DNA from 2 places in the Kocuria sp. SL71 genome. Region 1 is predicted to be linked to the other one. Evidence: riboswitches for the same ligand, from Rfam matches in the RefSeq annotation. Region 1 holds a riboswitch; the other holds the start of a gene.
What was found. A riboswitch is a leader RNA that binds a small molecule or an ion and turns the genes downstream of it on or off. The one in region 1 is predicted to bind thiamine pyrophosphate.

Region 1 (7,551 bases):
CTCCGCGTGGATCCGCTGGAGCTCCTCCACCAGGATCTCGTCACGCACGGCTCGAGTCGAGGCAGGCCTGGTCTTAGAGGCCCGGTAGGCGCGGGAGGTGATGAACCCACAGTCTGTCGCAGCCAGCGTGCGGCAGATGGCCTCGACCCCGAAGCGATCGCGATGCTTGTCGATGAACGCGATCATCTCGTCGTGGGGCGGTCGAGTTCCGCGGCGAAAAAAGCTGAGGCGGCTTTGAGGATCGGCGCATTCAAGCGGTGGGCGCAAGGAACTCTGCGAGCTTCTCTGATGGTGTCAGATAGCCCAGCGTCTTGCGGGGGCGTCCGTTGAGGCTGTCCTGGATCGCGTCCAACTCCTCGCGGCTGACGACGCTCAGGTCGGTGCCTTTGGGCAGGTACTGGCGCAGCAGGCCGTTGGTGTTCTCGTTGCTCCCCCGCTGCCAGGGCGAGTGGGGATCGCAGAAGTAGATCGGGATTCCTGTGGCGATGGTGAACGCGGCGTGCTTGGACATCTCCGCGCCTTGGTCCCAGGTGATCGTTCGAACCAACGAGGACGGCAGCTTGCTGATTGCGGCGCGCATCGCGGCCTCGACCTGCTCGGCGCTCTTGCCGTCGGGCAGGTGCAGCAGCAGTGTCATTCGCGTCGAGCGCTCAACGAGCGTGCCGATGGCGCTGCGGCTGCCCTCGCCGAGGATGAGATCTCCTTCCCAGTGGCCTGGCACGGCGCGGTCGTCGGCTTCTGCGGGGCGCTCGCTGAGCATGATCATGCCGGGGATGCGGCCGCGACCGTCCGTGGTTCCGCGGGGCTTGCGGGCCGCTCTTCCGGACCGCAGGCACCGCGCCAGCTCACGGCGCAGTTCGCCTCGGCCCTGCACGAACAGCGACTGGTAGATCGTCTCGTGGCTCACGCGCATCTCCGGGTCGTCGGCGTGATCCAACCGTAGGCGCGCTGCGATCTCCTCAGGTGACCACAGTTGCTCCAGCCGGCTGGCGACCTCCTCGAGCAGCCGGCCCGACGCAAGCTTGAACGGCTTCGGTCGACGCGCCTGATCGCGGGCACGTTCATGACCACGCCACGCCGAGTAGCCGCAGCGACCCCCACCGCGCTTCACCTCACGGCTGACGGTCGACACCGCACGCCCCAGCTGCTCTGCGATCGCGGTGAAGGTATCGCCGCGATTGATCCCGAGCAGGATCTGCTCGCGCTCGTCGATCGTCAGACAGCCCTGACGTGGCTCCCACCCAAACGGCCTGGCGTCAAGGTGCCTGCCGGTGCGGGCCATGATGCCGACCAGCGGCGCGCTGCAGCTGATCTCCTTCGCGATGTCGACCAGCCGCCAGCCCTTCCCGTGCAGCCTGAGCGCGAGCTGCTTCTGCTCCCGGCTGAGATGACCGTGCCTGCCCTGCATGCGGATCCTCCTGTGATCAGTGACTGCCTCATCTCACAGGACTCGTTGCACTGACCGCTTGAATCCGCCCTTACTTTGGACGCTCTTGTTGCTCGCGTTCCAGCTCGAGTGCGGTTTCGGCGATAGCGCGGACGTCGAATGTTTGCGCCACCGGTATCGCATCCATTTCATCGAGAGTGAACCACGCCGCCTCGAGCGCATCATCGCCCGAGATCGGTTCCCCCCGTTCCCATCGGCAGAGCACCGCGATCAGAACATAATGCAGATCGTGGTCGGCATCGATGACGTCGACGGCATCGAAGACATCCCCGGGTGTGGCGTGCACTCCTGTTTCCTCGGCGAGTTCGCGCACGGTCGCGACGGTCACGGTCTCGCCGGGTTCGATCTTCCCCCCGGGGAATGCCCAGCGCCCAGCATCGGGCATCTTGGCCCGACGGATGAGAAGTACTCGCCCTTCCCGGACCACTGCCGCCAGTGTCGCCGGTTTCGGATAGGAACGATCGCGTGCCATCTACCCAGCCCCGGTCGTGGGCTCGGAGACCTCTGCGAGGTGGGCTGTGATCTGCATGAACGGTGGATGGTCGATGGGCGACTGCATGCCGACGTCCTCCACCGATTGTGCTCCGCGGTCGGTGACCTGGTCCACTGTGAAACCGGCCTCGTTCAGCACCGCCTCGTAGGTGCTGATGAACCAGTGCCGGTCGACAAGCTCGAGGACCCCGGTGCCGGGGATCTGCAAGCTGACCCTGCGTTCGTCTCCGTCGCGGTAGCGTCTGCCGGGCTCGCCACTGCGGAAGGTCGGGAACGGTATTCCTGTGGCCGCCGGGTTGCTGTCGACGATGAAGAGTGTGCCGGTCGGCGTGAGCACTCGGGCGAGTTCGCGGGCGATAGCTCTCAGTTCCTCGCGTGTGGGCACGTTGATGAACACGAAGCAGCACACGATCGCATCGAATGTGGCGTCAGGGTAGGGTACGTGGCCGCTGTCGATGGTGTGGAATCGTGCCGTCGGTTGCGGGGTCTGCGACCGGGCGAGCGCGACCATGTCGGTGCTGATGTCGACACCGATGACCTGCGCTGTGGCTCCGGCGTCGAGGAGGCGTCGTGAGACTTTTCCGCTGCCGCACCCGTAATCGAGCACGACCGCCTCTCGGCCGCAAGCGGTCTGGAGGTCGTTCACGAGCGGGGTGTAGGCGAGTCGGGTTTCGACATAGTCGTCGTAGGCATCGAACCCTGCTGATACTGCCGGAGTCGTCCATGATGTCGTCACTGCTGCACCGCCCTCACGCTCGCGTTTTCGATGCTGGGCCATCGATTCACGACCAGCTCCCGGTGGAGGGGGTGGAGGTCGCCGATCATCGATGGGTCGACTGGTCGCTGACATTGGATCTGCCGGTGGATCCAGAACAGGCGGACAATGTCGACCCACGCTTCTGGAAGGTCAGACGCCGCCAGTGCGCGGCCTGGGAGCCTGTCTGCACGGATCGACTGCTCCAAGTCCAATACCTGGTGCACCTGGTCCAGGCTCGCTCCCGAGGGTAGCCGTGGAAGTAGGGTGGCTTCCTCCACGATCGTCTGCTCATCGCCGTCGAGGAGGCTGCCCACCTTGGTGAGGTCTTTTTCGTAGATGTGGATCGAGCCGACGTTGTGGATGTACACGCCCGGAGCCAGTCCCAGCATCGAGGCGAGGAATTCTTGGACGAACGTGAAGGAGAACGTGTCGTTGAGCAGTCCCATGTAAGCGTCATTGGCGCGCATGAACGCGACCATGTGCAAACGGTCGTCACGGCGCAATAGCTGGAGAGCTAGCGTGCAGGAGACGTCGATGTTGCGGCGGTAGATGTCTTCGGAGTCGTCAAAGATCTGCAGGACGGCACGTTTGCTCGCAGGGTCATCGTCGTTGAGGATGTTGACGATTCGTTCGATCGCGGTCTCGCCGCCGACGTCTCTGAGCAGTTTGGGACCATACCCCGTGCCCGGCAGGCTGAGACCGTCGGGACTGTACCGGCTCATCGAGGGCGCGTAGGTGCGGATGAAGTCGAGGTCGTTCTTCCCCGAGAGATACCACAGTGCTTCGGCGTAGTTGAAGATGATGTTCTGCCGACGCGACCGCGCCAAGCAATATCGCCGGGCGGGGTTGGTCAGGCGCGCGGTGAAGCCGATGATTTCGCGTTCGTCCTGCCCACGGGGACTGTTCTGGTATTCGAACCCGGTGTAGACCTGTCGCAGTGAATCCAGGTAGAGCGTGTGGAGGTCGGGATACTCAGGCTTCACTGACGACTCCTGCCTGCACGCGCTCGATCGTAGCGAGGATGCGTGGCGCGGTGGGCTACTCGGGATCGATAGTCATCATCTCAACGTAGGCGACCGCTGGGAGGCCCCGGACGAGGAACGCGTACTCAGCTCCCTCTTCGAGGAGCAAGACGATGGGCTTCTTCCAGGCTGAGGCCCACCCGATCTCGATATGCGTGCCCGGGGACGCGGGTGCACCCGGGAACGCGACGAAGACATCACAGGCGGCGATCTCCCTGTAGTCGATGCTTGTGCACTCGCTGGGTTCCATGAACTCACGACCCCAGCCCTCTCTGCGGTGGGCGCAGTGCACATCCCACCCCTGGGCTTCGAAGAAGTCGATGATCGAGGTGTACTTGTCGATCTCGGCATCGCCCATCACATGGGTGTCGGCATCGACGAGAGCTTTGAACGGGCCTGCGAGAAACATCTTTCGCGTCATAGTCACGGCTCCTTTCATGAGTCGAAGTGGTTGGCCCCGAACGCGAGGAACGAGGCGGGGCTGTTCTACATCCCTACCCGCGCGGCCAGAACTGGTGGAAATGGTGCAAAGGACCATGCCCCTGGCCGACGTCGAGGCGACCGCTGGCAACCAGAGCGCCTTGCAGGTAGGTTTTCGCCTGGTCCACACTTTCGGGCACCGAGTGGCCGGGCAGCAGCGCAGTGATTGCCGAGGACAAGGTGCAACCGGTGCCGTGGTCGTTGAGGGTCTCGACCCGGGGAGACGAGTAGGTGGAGACCCCGTCGGGGCCGGCGAGGTAGTCGACACTGACCGTCTCGTTCGTGAGGTGCCCGCCTTTGAGCAGCGTCCACTGACAGCCCAGTCCACGCAACTGGGTGGCTTGGTCCTCCATCTGCCGCAGATTGGTGGCATCCTCGGTATCGAGGAGCACAGCGGCTTCGGGAAGATTCGGGGTGATGACCGTGGCCAGCGGCACGAGGGTGTCCCGGATGGCCGCCGCCGCATCGTCGTCCAGCAGCCTGTCGCCGCTCTTGGCGACCATCACCGGATCCAGGACCACGGTCTCGGCTTCGTGGTGGTGCAGGCGATCGGCGATGACTTCGGTGATGGCGGCGTTGGCGACCATACCGATCTTCACCGCGTCGACACGCACATCGTCGAACACCGCATCGATCTGTTCACCGACGAACGACGGATCAAGGGGCATGAACGAGCGCACACCGCGCGTGTTCTGCGCCACGACCGCGGTGATCACGGCCATGCCGTAGGTGCCAATCGCTGAGAAGGCTTTGAGATCGGCGTGGATGCCTGCCCCACCGGTGGGGTCGGTTCCTGCGATGGATAGGACGTTGGAGATCGTCATGAACACCCTTCCTTCTGCTGCTGTGCGGCGGCGTACCGAGCGACCTCCGCGACATCCTTGCTCAGGGTCACCCGGGCTTCATCGACTTCGTCGAGGGCGAACCAGCGCGCTTCGAGGGCATCGTCGCCAGCGTGGGGTTGCCCCGAGTGCCACCGGCAGAGCACGGCGACGAGCACGAAATGACTGTCCAACGGTCCGTTTTCGTCTTGGCTGAACGCGTCAACGGAGGTCAAGACACCGGTGGCCTTACCGATGATGCTGGTTTCTTCACGGAGTTCGCGTTCGGCGGCTCGGGTGATTGTTTCTTCGAATTCTATCTTCCCACCCGGGAAACCCCAGAATCCTGCATCGGGAGGGTTCGCACGTCGCACTAAAAGAACATGGTCGTCTTTGATGAGGACAGAAATGACCGCAGCCCTTGGGTACGCGTGAAATGAGGAAGTGTCAGGAACGACAGCATTAGACACTGTGACCTCCCATTGTGGAGGCCAGCGAGGGAAAGAAGCCCTGCTAGACCAGTCCCTTCGCCGGCATGATCCGGATCAGGTTCTAGGGTCACCACGCTGACAACGTCCAGTGGTATCTCAGCCCCTTGACGGAACACCCCTCGGTACGACCCGAGTCTACCAGAACGCCGTCACAGATACACCCGGCGCGGATAGGCCGCTGCCGGGGGCTGGTGTTGGGATCGCCTGCGCACCTATCCCAGTGATGTGTCCGTCGCCCTGCTCCCGCAGGACCGGCACCGCTGCCTGCATGAACCAGGGCGCGCCGAAGACGTTGGTGTCGAAGTTCGCCTTGGCCTCGTCGAAGTCGAGCTCTTCGATCGCTCCGGTGTAGCTGTAGCCCGCGTGCCGACTGCAATGTCAATCCGGCCGAAGCGCTCGCGCACCTCTGCGACGGCGGCAAACACGTCCTTCCGGTCCCTCACGTCCAGAGCACGCACGAACACACGCTCCCCGAACCGATCGGCGAGCTCCGCCAGGGGCTCCACTCCCCGCGCCGTCACCGCGACGCTGTCTCCTCGCTCCAGGGCAGTTTCTGCCCACATCCTGCCGAGATCTCTGGACGCCCCCGTGATGAACCACACCTTCGCTACCAGGACCACTCTCCTTGACGACACTAATGACGCGACCGCGCCATCGTCCGCGACGTCGTCCAGGCCAACCTCACGATCGACATAGTTCGGGCCGCATTCATCCCCGTGCTGGTCTGGGGGGGTGCCCCTATGTTTTAAGTCAAGGGGTAGCCGCCAGATTCTTCAAGAATATTCGGTAGGAGTCGAAAGGCAGGGATGATCGGTCTGGGAACCAGCTCCCGGACTGATCTGGTACTCCGCTACGGTTCGGTTCAGGCGGCGGTCGCCACCTCGGGTGTATGGAAGTAGGAGCCGTCGCGCAGCATCGCATACAGCACGTTGCAGCGCCTGCGCGCTAACGCGATCAGGGCTTGGTTGTGCTTCTTATGTTCGGCCCGTTTCTTGTCGTAATACGCCCTCGACAGCGGGTCTTTCAACGCCGCGAACGCGGATAGGAACAACGCTCGTTTGAGGATCTTGTTCCCCCGCCGGGACGAGTGATCTGCTCGGATCGAGGTTCCCGATCGCCATGTCACCGGTGCCAGTCCGGCATACGATGCGAGGTGTCCGGCTGATTCGAAGTCCTTACCCACGATCTCAGTCAGGATCCTCGCAGCAGTCCTGACGCCGACTGCCGGCATCGACGTCAGGAGTTCGAAAAGCGGATGCGCCTCGACCAATTCCTCGATGCGCACCAGTACCTCATCCCGCGACGATCGTGTCTGCGCCAACGACGCGGCCAGCTGGGGCAGGACGAGGCCGGCGGCGTCGGTACCTGATACCACCACCGTCTGCCCGTCGAGTGCGGTGAAGATCGCGGTCGCCCACCGCTTCCACGCCCACGGTGCCTGCTTGCGCAGCAGCGTCTCGACTCGGTGCTTCCCGGCATGACGCAAGACTTTGGGCGTCGGGTACTTCGCCAATAGAGCCAGCATCGCCGGATGGTCCAGGTGCGGACCGATGACGGTCTCCAGTCCGGGGTGGATCTGAGTCAGCAGGCCCCGGATCCGATTCGACGTCGCCGTGGCCTGTTTCGTCAGGTCATCGTCATAGCCGCACAACATCGACAACTCGGCGACGTTCTCATCAGCAAGGGACTGCCGCACGAATAGGTGACAGTTGGGGTGTCAGGCCGCGAGGCTCACGGCGGGGTTCATGATGGTCTCGTATTCGATGGGGGTCAATCGACCCAGACGGGCCTGTCGACGGCGGCGGTGATACTTGCGTTCGATCCAGGTGATGATGGCGATCCGGAGCTCGTCGCGGGTCCGCCACCGCTTCCGGTCCAGGACGTTCTTCTGCAGCAGGGCGAAGAAGGACTCCATCGCGGCGTTGTCCCCAGCGGCACCGACTTTCCCCATCGACCCGATGAGGTGATGACGGTTCAACGTCTGCACGAATTTGCGTGACCGGAACTGGGATCCTCGGTCCGAATGCACGATGCAGCCAGC
Region 2 (7,551 bases), 2.6 Mb from region 1:
GGCGGTCTCCTGGAAGTGGTCGGTGCGCAGGGCCTCGGCGGCGAGGACCGCGACGCTCACGGTCGCGCCGTGCTCGATGAGCCGCACGCGCGCGGGCACGCGGGTGCGCAGGTCCGCGAGTGCAGCCCGCGAACCCGTGGCGACGACGGCATCCGATCCTGCGAACGCGGCGGTCTCGATCGCGTCGTCCCCACCGGGCCAGGGCAGGATGGCGAGGCAGGAGGCGAGGTCGGCATCGACCTCGGCGAGGGACCGGGCGAAGAGCGAGGCGAACAGCGGCTCGCCTGAGGCGGGCTTGCCCAGAGATGCGGACTTCACGAGCAGTCCGCAGACCAGATCCCAGGCGGGCAGCCCGGGGACATTGCCCGCGAAGATCTGTGTGAGAACGGCGGGGCCCCGAGCGCGCCGGCGGCCACCGGCAGGAGAAGGGCGGAAGCCGTCGAGGACGCCCGGATCCGGGAAGTCCTGCGCCAGGAACCGCAGCAGCCGATCGCGGCGGAACGTCGTGAGGTAGTCGCGCAGGGTGCGGCGCACATGCAGGGGCGCGTACCCGGTGAGGCGGGGGAGCGCGTCCTCCGCCGTGCGCCGCAGGGAGAAGTCCGGGTTCGCCCACAGTGCCTGGACGCGGCCCAGCGCGTCGACGATATCGAGCACAGGACGGTTGGCCAGGTGAGTTTGCTGGGCATCTCGCAGTCGCTCGGTGAGAGTGGTGACGAGCGCCGGGGTGGGTTCCGGCGCCTGCAGCGCGACGCCTCCGCGCGTGGATGTCGTCCACGTGAGGGCACTGTGCTCCGCGTCTGTGAGCTGCGGGAGGAAGGAGACGTCGAGGGTCATGGGCGGGAGGGCGGGGCGACTGGTGCGCGATTGGCGCTGAGGACCTCATCGAGTGCGAGCGAGCATCCGCGGGCCTCTGCCCCTGCGGCTCGGCCGCGCAGGACCACGTCCGCAGTTCCCAGTCCTGGTGAGGTGTGGGCGCGGGCTGTCGGATCGGAGCCGACCGCCCAGCCGATGTCGTCGGACAGGACGGCCAGGCAGGAGCTCGCGTTTGCCAGGTCCAGGTGCAGCAGCAGGCCCGACTCGCCGTGGGGGACTGGCGCGCGTGTCAGCGGATCGACCACGACCAGGCGCGCCCAGTGGGGGACGACCTTCGCGTGCTCGCCCGGGGCGTCGTCGCCGGCCGGGGCCGTCGTGGCGGCTGTGGACGCGTCGGAGTCCGTCGCGGGGGTGGCGTGCGCTCGGTCTGCCGGACCTGTGCCCAGAGGAGTGCGGTCGTAGTACTGCGTGCTGATCTCCGTCATGCCGTAGTAGTTCGCACAGTGATCCTCCGGCACACCCAGCCGCACACGGAACGCCAGGCGCAGGTCTTCGGCTGTCACGTCGCGCGACTTCCCCTTGAAGCCGCCGGTGTCCAGGACACGGGAGCGTGCAGGGAGCTGGAACGTCCTGTCCGCGTCGGCCATCGCGTCGAGGAGGTGGACGAAGGAGAACGACGTGCCCAGGACTGCCAACGGCTCGCCGGTGTCCTGGGCGTGCGCGAAGGCCTTCAGAGCTGCGTCGACGTCGAGCCCGTCCTCGCTCACGAGGTGGAGGCTGTCGGGAGTGCCCCGATGATCGACGAGGGTGGAGAAGAAGTGCGCGATCGACGAATGCGGCGACTGCTCGCGCGGTGCGTTGAGAACGACGATGCGCATCCGGTCGCGGCCCGCGGATGCGTCGCTCGAGTGACTGGTTTGCTCCGGCAGGAACCGGTCGCAGAAGGCGCGCAGGAGCGAGGCGTCGTAGAGCGCCAGGTGCCGGTGGTGGTTGCGGCCTCGGCTGGCGGGATCGGTGCTGCCGGAGGTCATGAAGACAGCGGCGGCATCCTTCTCTGGGACGGTCGTGAGCGTGAGGCGCTTGAACGCGGTCAGTGGCACAGCGGGGATCTCGCTCCAGTGTCGCAGCCGGTCGGGTGTGGCCTTCCGGCTGCGGCAGTACCGCTGGTACGCGGGGTTGGCCTCGAATTGATGGGCGAAGAGCCGCAGCGCCAGCGCGTCGAACGTGGCGGGATCAGGCTCCTCGGACTGGATGAAGGCGAGGATGTCCGCATCGAGTGTTGAGAGATCTGCAGTGTCGTGGCTCGTGGAGTACGAGGCTGTCGTCATCGTGGAATCCTCTCGTTCAGCGATCGAGCAGGCCCGCTGCGGCGGGCGCGGTCGCGCGCGTGTCGCCTTGTGCCGGAGAGGCGGGTCGGGTGAGGAGGCTCAGCACCAGCGTGACGAGCCCCGAGCCCAGGAGTGCTGCGGCGAATGGCCCCAGCGTCAGCCCGTCCGCGAACGTCGTGACCGCCAGGGCATGACCGGGATCGAACCCGGTGACGACCAGCCCGTACCCGGCGGCGGACACGAGGCCCGCGACCGCGCCGGTCAGCGCACCCGTCCGCGTCGTGCGGCTCCACAGCCCCAGGAGGACTGGCACCAGGGTCGCGGCGCAGAAGAGGTCCGCGATGAGGAAGAGCCGCAGGACGGAGAACCCCTGGAAGGCGATCGCTGCGGGGATGAGCGTCGCGATGACTGTGAGGACGCGTGCCCCCGTGACTCCCAGTCGTGGCGCGCGCACGGCGATCGCGGCAGCGATGCCATTCTGCAGCGTGTCCGCGGTTGAGGCGATGAGGGTGAGCGTGAGCACGAGGATCGCCAGGAGCAGCCACGTGGGCCCGCCCGCCACGAGCGCGAAGAACGGTGCCGGGGGAGACCCGGGATCCAGACCCAGGACTGCCGCGACGATGCCCACACACCCGGCCGCGACGACGATGGGGAAGCGGGTGAGCGATCCCAGGACGGCGCCGCGGCGCAGTGCGGTGAGGTCGCGGGCGGCCCACACGCGCTGCCAGTAGCCGTTGTGGAACAGCGTCGTCGCGGTGACCGCGATGGCGACGGTGACACCAGCCTCGATGCCGGTCCAGTCGACGGTGAGGAATGCGGAGGCGGGCAGGGCAGGGGTGCTGGCCCCGGCCTCGGCGGTGGTCAGGGGTGCGGTCTCCAGCAGGCCCAGGCCGCGCAGGGCCAGCCAGCCCCCGATGACGATGACGAGAGCGAAGAGCAGCCACGACTGCCAGCGGTCCGTGCCGATCGAGGCGCGCAGCCCGCCCACCGCGGTGTAGGCGGCGGTGACGGCCGCGACCGCGATGATGCCGATCCGGGGATCCAGGTCGGAGATGCGGCCCAGCACGCTGCTGACGGCGGTCAGCTCGGCCGCCAGCGCCGTGAACATGTAGAGCATCGAGATGAGCAGGACGTAGCCCCGCATGCCGGGACCGAAACGGAGGCGGACGAACTGGGCGAGGTCGTAGCCCTCCGGCAGCAGACGGCGCAGGCGGCCACCCACCAGCAGGAGGCCCACGAGCGGCAGGACGACGCCCACCCCGTAGCCCACGGCGGCGGCGATCCCGCCGGTGGCGCCGACCTCGGGGGCGGAGAAGAGCATCCAGGAGCCCACGCCCGAGGCGAAGAACGACAGGCCCAGGGCCGCGCCGGACTGGGTGCCGCGGGCAACGGCGAATTCCTCGACGGATCGGTCCGCGCCCGTGCGCAGGCCCACCACGAAGAAGCTCGCCAGGGTGAGGGTGAGAATGAGTGCTGTGACAGTGGTGCTGAGCATCGACGTGTCCCTTCGCCGGCATTACCCGGACAGGTTCGTGCGGTCGACGGCCAGTCAGCCGTCCTCTCAGCCCGGTTCACCGAGCTCCCGCGTCTGTTGTTCGCCGTCGACTCTAGCCCATGGGGTGGGGACGTGGTTTATCAGGCACGATCGGGCGTCGATCGTGCACGGGCGCGGCTGGCCGCTGTCAGCGGTAGACCTCGCGACGGTGACCAATGGCGAGCACCATGCGCTGCGCGACAACCCGGTCGAGCTTGCGCAACGACTTGAGGGCCGACTGCGAATACGTGATCTCGTATTGCACGCCGTTGAAGGAGCTCTCGAAGAAGACGCCGCCGGCGACCATGCCGGAGGAGATGTAGAGGGTGAAGAACACGAGGATGATGACGCTCAAGACGATGCGCAGCAGGCGCGAGCGGTCGCGCAGACGGTTCTCGAAGAAGCTGGGCACGGTGATCGAGTTGCGCGACACCTCCGTGCACGCGCGCAGCCGCGGCGCGACGATGAGCCAGTTGAGGTACGCACCCAGCGTCAGTCCCACGGCGATCCAGCTCGCCGATAAGGTCACGCCCTCGTGGATCGTGTCCCACAATCTCCCGCTCGACGACGCCCCGGACGCCTACGCACACTTCGACGCCCGCGATGACGGGTGGACTAAAGTGGTGCTCAACCCCACCTCCTCCTAAGACTGACGCGGGACGTGGAGGCTCGAGTGTCCACTCAAGGAATGGGGTAGCAAGAGAACTTCAAGGCCGCCGGTCTGCTTGTGCTCTCGCCTGACATGAACCGCGGTTGCTTCCCTGGTGCCTGAAATCAGCTGAAGCACTCTAGGGTGAGGAATCGAGACTCTGAGAAGCCGGTAGGAGCACGCGAACTGACAACGCGGAAGGAGTCGACTTTTGACGACTCACAAGAGTGAACCCATCGGGACGACGCAAAACCCGACGGGGGAGGTAGTGGTCGGGGTGGTGGCTGATCCGGTCGCCACCACCCTGTCAGTCGCGAAGCATCTCGAACGAGAACTGCCTGGCCTACTCGCCGAGCAGCTCTCTGACGGTCGCTGGAGAGTGGACGTGCACCGAGAGAGGCTGCCTCCCAGTGACGAGAAGCGGTTTGAGATGATGGACCTGGCAGTCGAGCGTAAGCGGGAACATGGCTGGGACATCGCAGTATGCGTGACCGACCTCCCACTGATGATCGACCGGCGCCCCGTCGTCGCTGACGCCGACCACAGTCGGAACGTGGCGGTGGTTTCACTGCCGGCCTTCGGGGCCATGAGCCTACGAAGGCGAGTGTCAGAGGTGGTGACACAGCTCATTGGGGACATGCGCGGCGGGACCATTCCGAAGGACGGGTCCCAGGCGCATCGGCGGTCACGGGTCCCGGCTCTGGGCGGCGCCTTCGAGAGGACGACCCCAGACCAAGACGGGGTCGACGTCCGTATCTTCGCGAACCGCGGGCGTCTGCGGCTGCTCGTGGGAATGGTCCGGGATAATCGCCCGTGGCGGCTGGTCTCCGGTCTCCGAGGGGCGTTGGTGGGAGCGTTCGCGTTCAGCGCGTTCTATCTGTTGAATGCCACGCTGTGGGAACTCGCACTCACCATGGCAGCGTGGCAGCTGGTCGCCGTCGTCGTTGCCTCAATTACGGTGATGATCACTTGGCTCATCGTCTATCACCACCTCTGGGAACGAGCCAAAGATCTGCCGCCGCAGGAACGTGAGCGAACGGTGCTGTTCAACGCGTCGACTGTCTTGACCCTCGCTATTGGGCTGACGTGCGGCTATGCGGGGCTGTTCGTCCTGAACCTGACTGCCGCGCTGATCGTTTTCACTCCGGAGGTGTTCAGCCAGTACGCCGGAGACGGATACGGACTGGGCGAGTATCTCCTGGTGACCCTGTTCGCGACCGCCGCTGCGACGATCGCGGGTGCGATTGGGTCTGGCTTCGAAAGTGAAGAGTCGGTGCTCGAGGCCGCCTATAGCTACCGGGAGCGCGCACGGCGCGAGGCGCGGCGCCGCTCACGCGGCGCAAAGAACAATGACAGCGCGGTCCACGACGCGGCGCAGAACGACGACACATCTCGTGCAGAGGACTCCGATGCAGGTCCGGACCACTGAGGAGGCAATAGGTCGGCGGTGGATGGTGGGGCTGAGATTCTTGGCGTACGTAAGCCCTGCCCGAATGAATGCCCGCTGAGGGATCCCTCAACGAGCTACTGCTTTCGTTTTCGGTACGATATAGGAGCGATCACCATAGCCATAGTGAATCGGCCCAGGTTCTCTGCCGCTCGCCGGAGGACCTGCCGGCGTTCTCCGAGGCGATCGTGTCCCAAATTGCGGGCACCACAACAAAGGAAGAGGAGACATCATGAGTGTGACCAAGGGATTGCTGGTCAGGTTTGACGCGTTGCCCGGCAAGGAGGACGACGTGAAGGAGTTCCTTGACAGCGGCCGTGCGCTTGTTGAGGAGGAGCCGGCGACCACCGCGTGGTTCGCGATCCGCCTCGGGCCCTCCTCCTTCGGGATCTTCGACGTGTTCCCCGATGACGCCGGACGTGACGCTCACCTGTCCGGCCCTGTTGCGGCAGCTCTCGGCGAGCAGACCGGTGCGTTGTTCTCCGAACCGACGATCGAGAAGCTCGACGTGTTGGGCTCCAAACTTCCCGCCTGACACCACAGACCGGGAGTACTGACCCCGACATGAGGGGTCGTTGCGCGCGGTGGCTTCGGCCTGACACAGCTCGTTGACGTCGTGGCAGCGGCTCCTTAATCTTGTGGCCTATCGCACATCCCTAACAGATCGAGGAACCGCGATGACAGGAACTGACGACGACGTTGCCCCGACGCGTTCACCCGAGGTAGCAGTGATCGGGGGCGGGATCGTCGGTCTGTCGACGGCGTACGCGCTGCGGGAGCAGGGCGTGCCGGTGCGCTTGTACGAGGCCGGTCTGCCTGGAACGGGTCAGTCCGCGGGCGAGTCGCGGATCTTCCGGCATGCCCACGACGACCCGCGACTCGTCGCTTTCGCGCGCGAAAGCCGCGGCATATGGGATGAGTGGGCCGAACACTTCGACGTCGAGCTGGTCTCATCAGACGGTGTCGTGGCGATCGGCGACAGCGCCCTGGCGCGGCTGCGGGTGCTCGACGAGGTCGGCGGCGTGGAAGCGCACGAGATCGATGCAGTCGAGCTCGCCCAGCGAATGCCGCTGCTCGCTGGGTACTCGGGGCCAGCGATGCTCGACGAGTCGGGCGGCGCGATCCGCACCCGCGCCGCGATCACGGCACTCGCGGGTGCCCTCGGAGATGCCGTCACCACCGCAGAGGTCATCTCCATCGATCCCCGCGCCGATGGGACGGTCGAGGTGCGCAGCGTCGCCGACCGGGCTGTCTACTCCAAGGTGGTCGTGTGCGCCGGCCGCGAAACCGCCCGCCTGGCCCGCAGCGTCGGCCTGTCGTTGCCGGTTCGCCTTGCCGCACACGTCCGGCTGACCTTCGACGTGAAAGACGCCGCCCCGGCACGAGTCGCGTGCCTGCAGGACAGCAGCGGCGTCTTCGGCGAAGTCGGCGTGTACGCGACGCCGCTACCGGGCAACAGCAGCTATTCGGTCGGACTCAGCGACACCGTCGGCGTCCGCGACGACGGAACGTTCATCGACCCTGCGGCGATTCGATCGCTGGACGAACGCGCGCGCAAATACGTGACACGGGCGCTGCCCGGTCTCCACCCAGAGCCGCGCGACTTTCTTCACTGCTGGGTGACCGACCTCCCATGGAGCGAGGACGGCGTGGCCGTGTGGGAGACAGACTCTGTCCTTTTTGTGGCCGGTCACAATCTGTTCAAGCAGGCACCTGCGCTGGGTCGCGCTCTTGCCCGGGCTGCGACCGGCGGCGGTCTCGCCGCCGACCTCACGCCCGC

Region 2: it holds a riboswitch for thiamine pyrophosphate, as region 1 does, so the genes downstream of both, OVA15_RS00770 (sodium:solute symporter family transporter) here and OVA15_RS12665 (NUDIX hydrolase) in region 1, are expected to answer to the same signal.

The regions. Positions count from the first base shown of each region.
Region 1 is NZ_JAPPRE010000001.1:2,775,484-2,783,034, reverse strand. It holds partial or broken gene OVA15_RS12700 (IS3 family transposase) at 1-225, opposite strand, end outside; AL1L pseudoknot at 118-225, opposite strand; gene OVA15_RS12695 (IS30 family transposase) at 251-1,408, opposite strand; gene OVA15_RS12690 (NUDIX hydrolase) at 1,479-1,919, opposite strand; gene OVA15_RS12685 (class I SAM-dependent methyltransferase) at 1,920-2,717, opposite strand; gene OVA15_RS12680 (thymidylate synthase) at 2,672-3,679, opposite strand; gene OVA15_RS12675 (nucleoside 2-deoxyribosyltransferase) at 3,735-4,139, opposite strand; gene thiD (bifunctional hydroxymethylpyrimidine kinase/phosphomethylpyrimidine kinase) at 4,213-5,022, opposite strand; gene OVA15_RS12665 (NUDIX hydrolase) at 5,019-5,489, opposite strand; TPP riboswitch at 5,524-5,640, opposite strand; gene OVA15_RS13500 (SDR family NAD(P)-dependent oxidoreductase) at 5,723-6,112, opposite strand; partial or broken gene OVA15_RS12660 (IS110 family transposase) at 6,373-7,194, opposite strand; one part of gene OVA15_RS12655 (IS3 family transposase) at 7,228-7,551, opposite strand, start outside.
Region 2 is NZ_JAPPRE010000001.1:166,672-174,222, forward strand. It holds gene OVA15_RS00760 (acyl-CoA reductase) at 1-834, opposite strand, end outside; gene OVA15_RS00765 (LuxE/PaaK family acyltransferase) at 831-2,141, opposite strand; gene OVA15_RS00770 (sodium:solute symporter family transporter) at 2,158-3,636, opposite strand; TPP riboswitch at 3,627-3,737, opposite strand; partial or broken gene OVA15_RS00775 (sodium:solute symporter family transporter) at 3,932-4,198, opposite strand; gene OVA15_RS00780 (hypothetical protein) at 4,536-5,753, shown strand; gene OVA15_RS00785 (putative quinol monooxygenase) at 6,004-6,306, shown strand; gene OVA15_RS00790 (NAD(P)/FAD-dependent oxidoreductase) at 6,449-7,551, shown strand, end outside.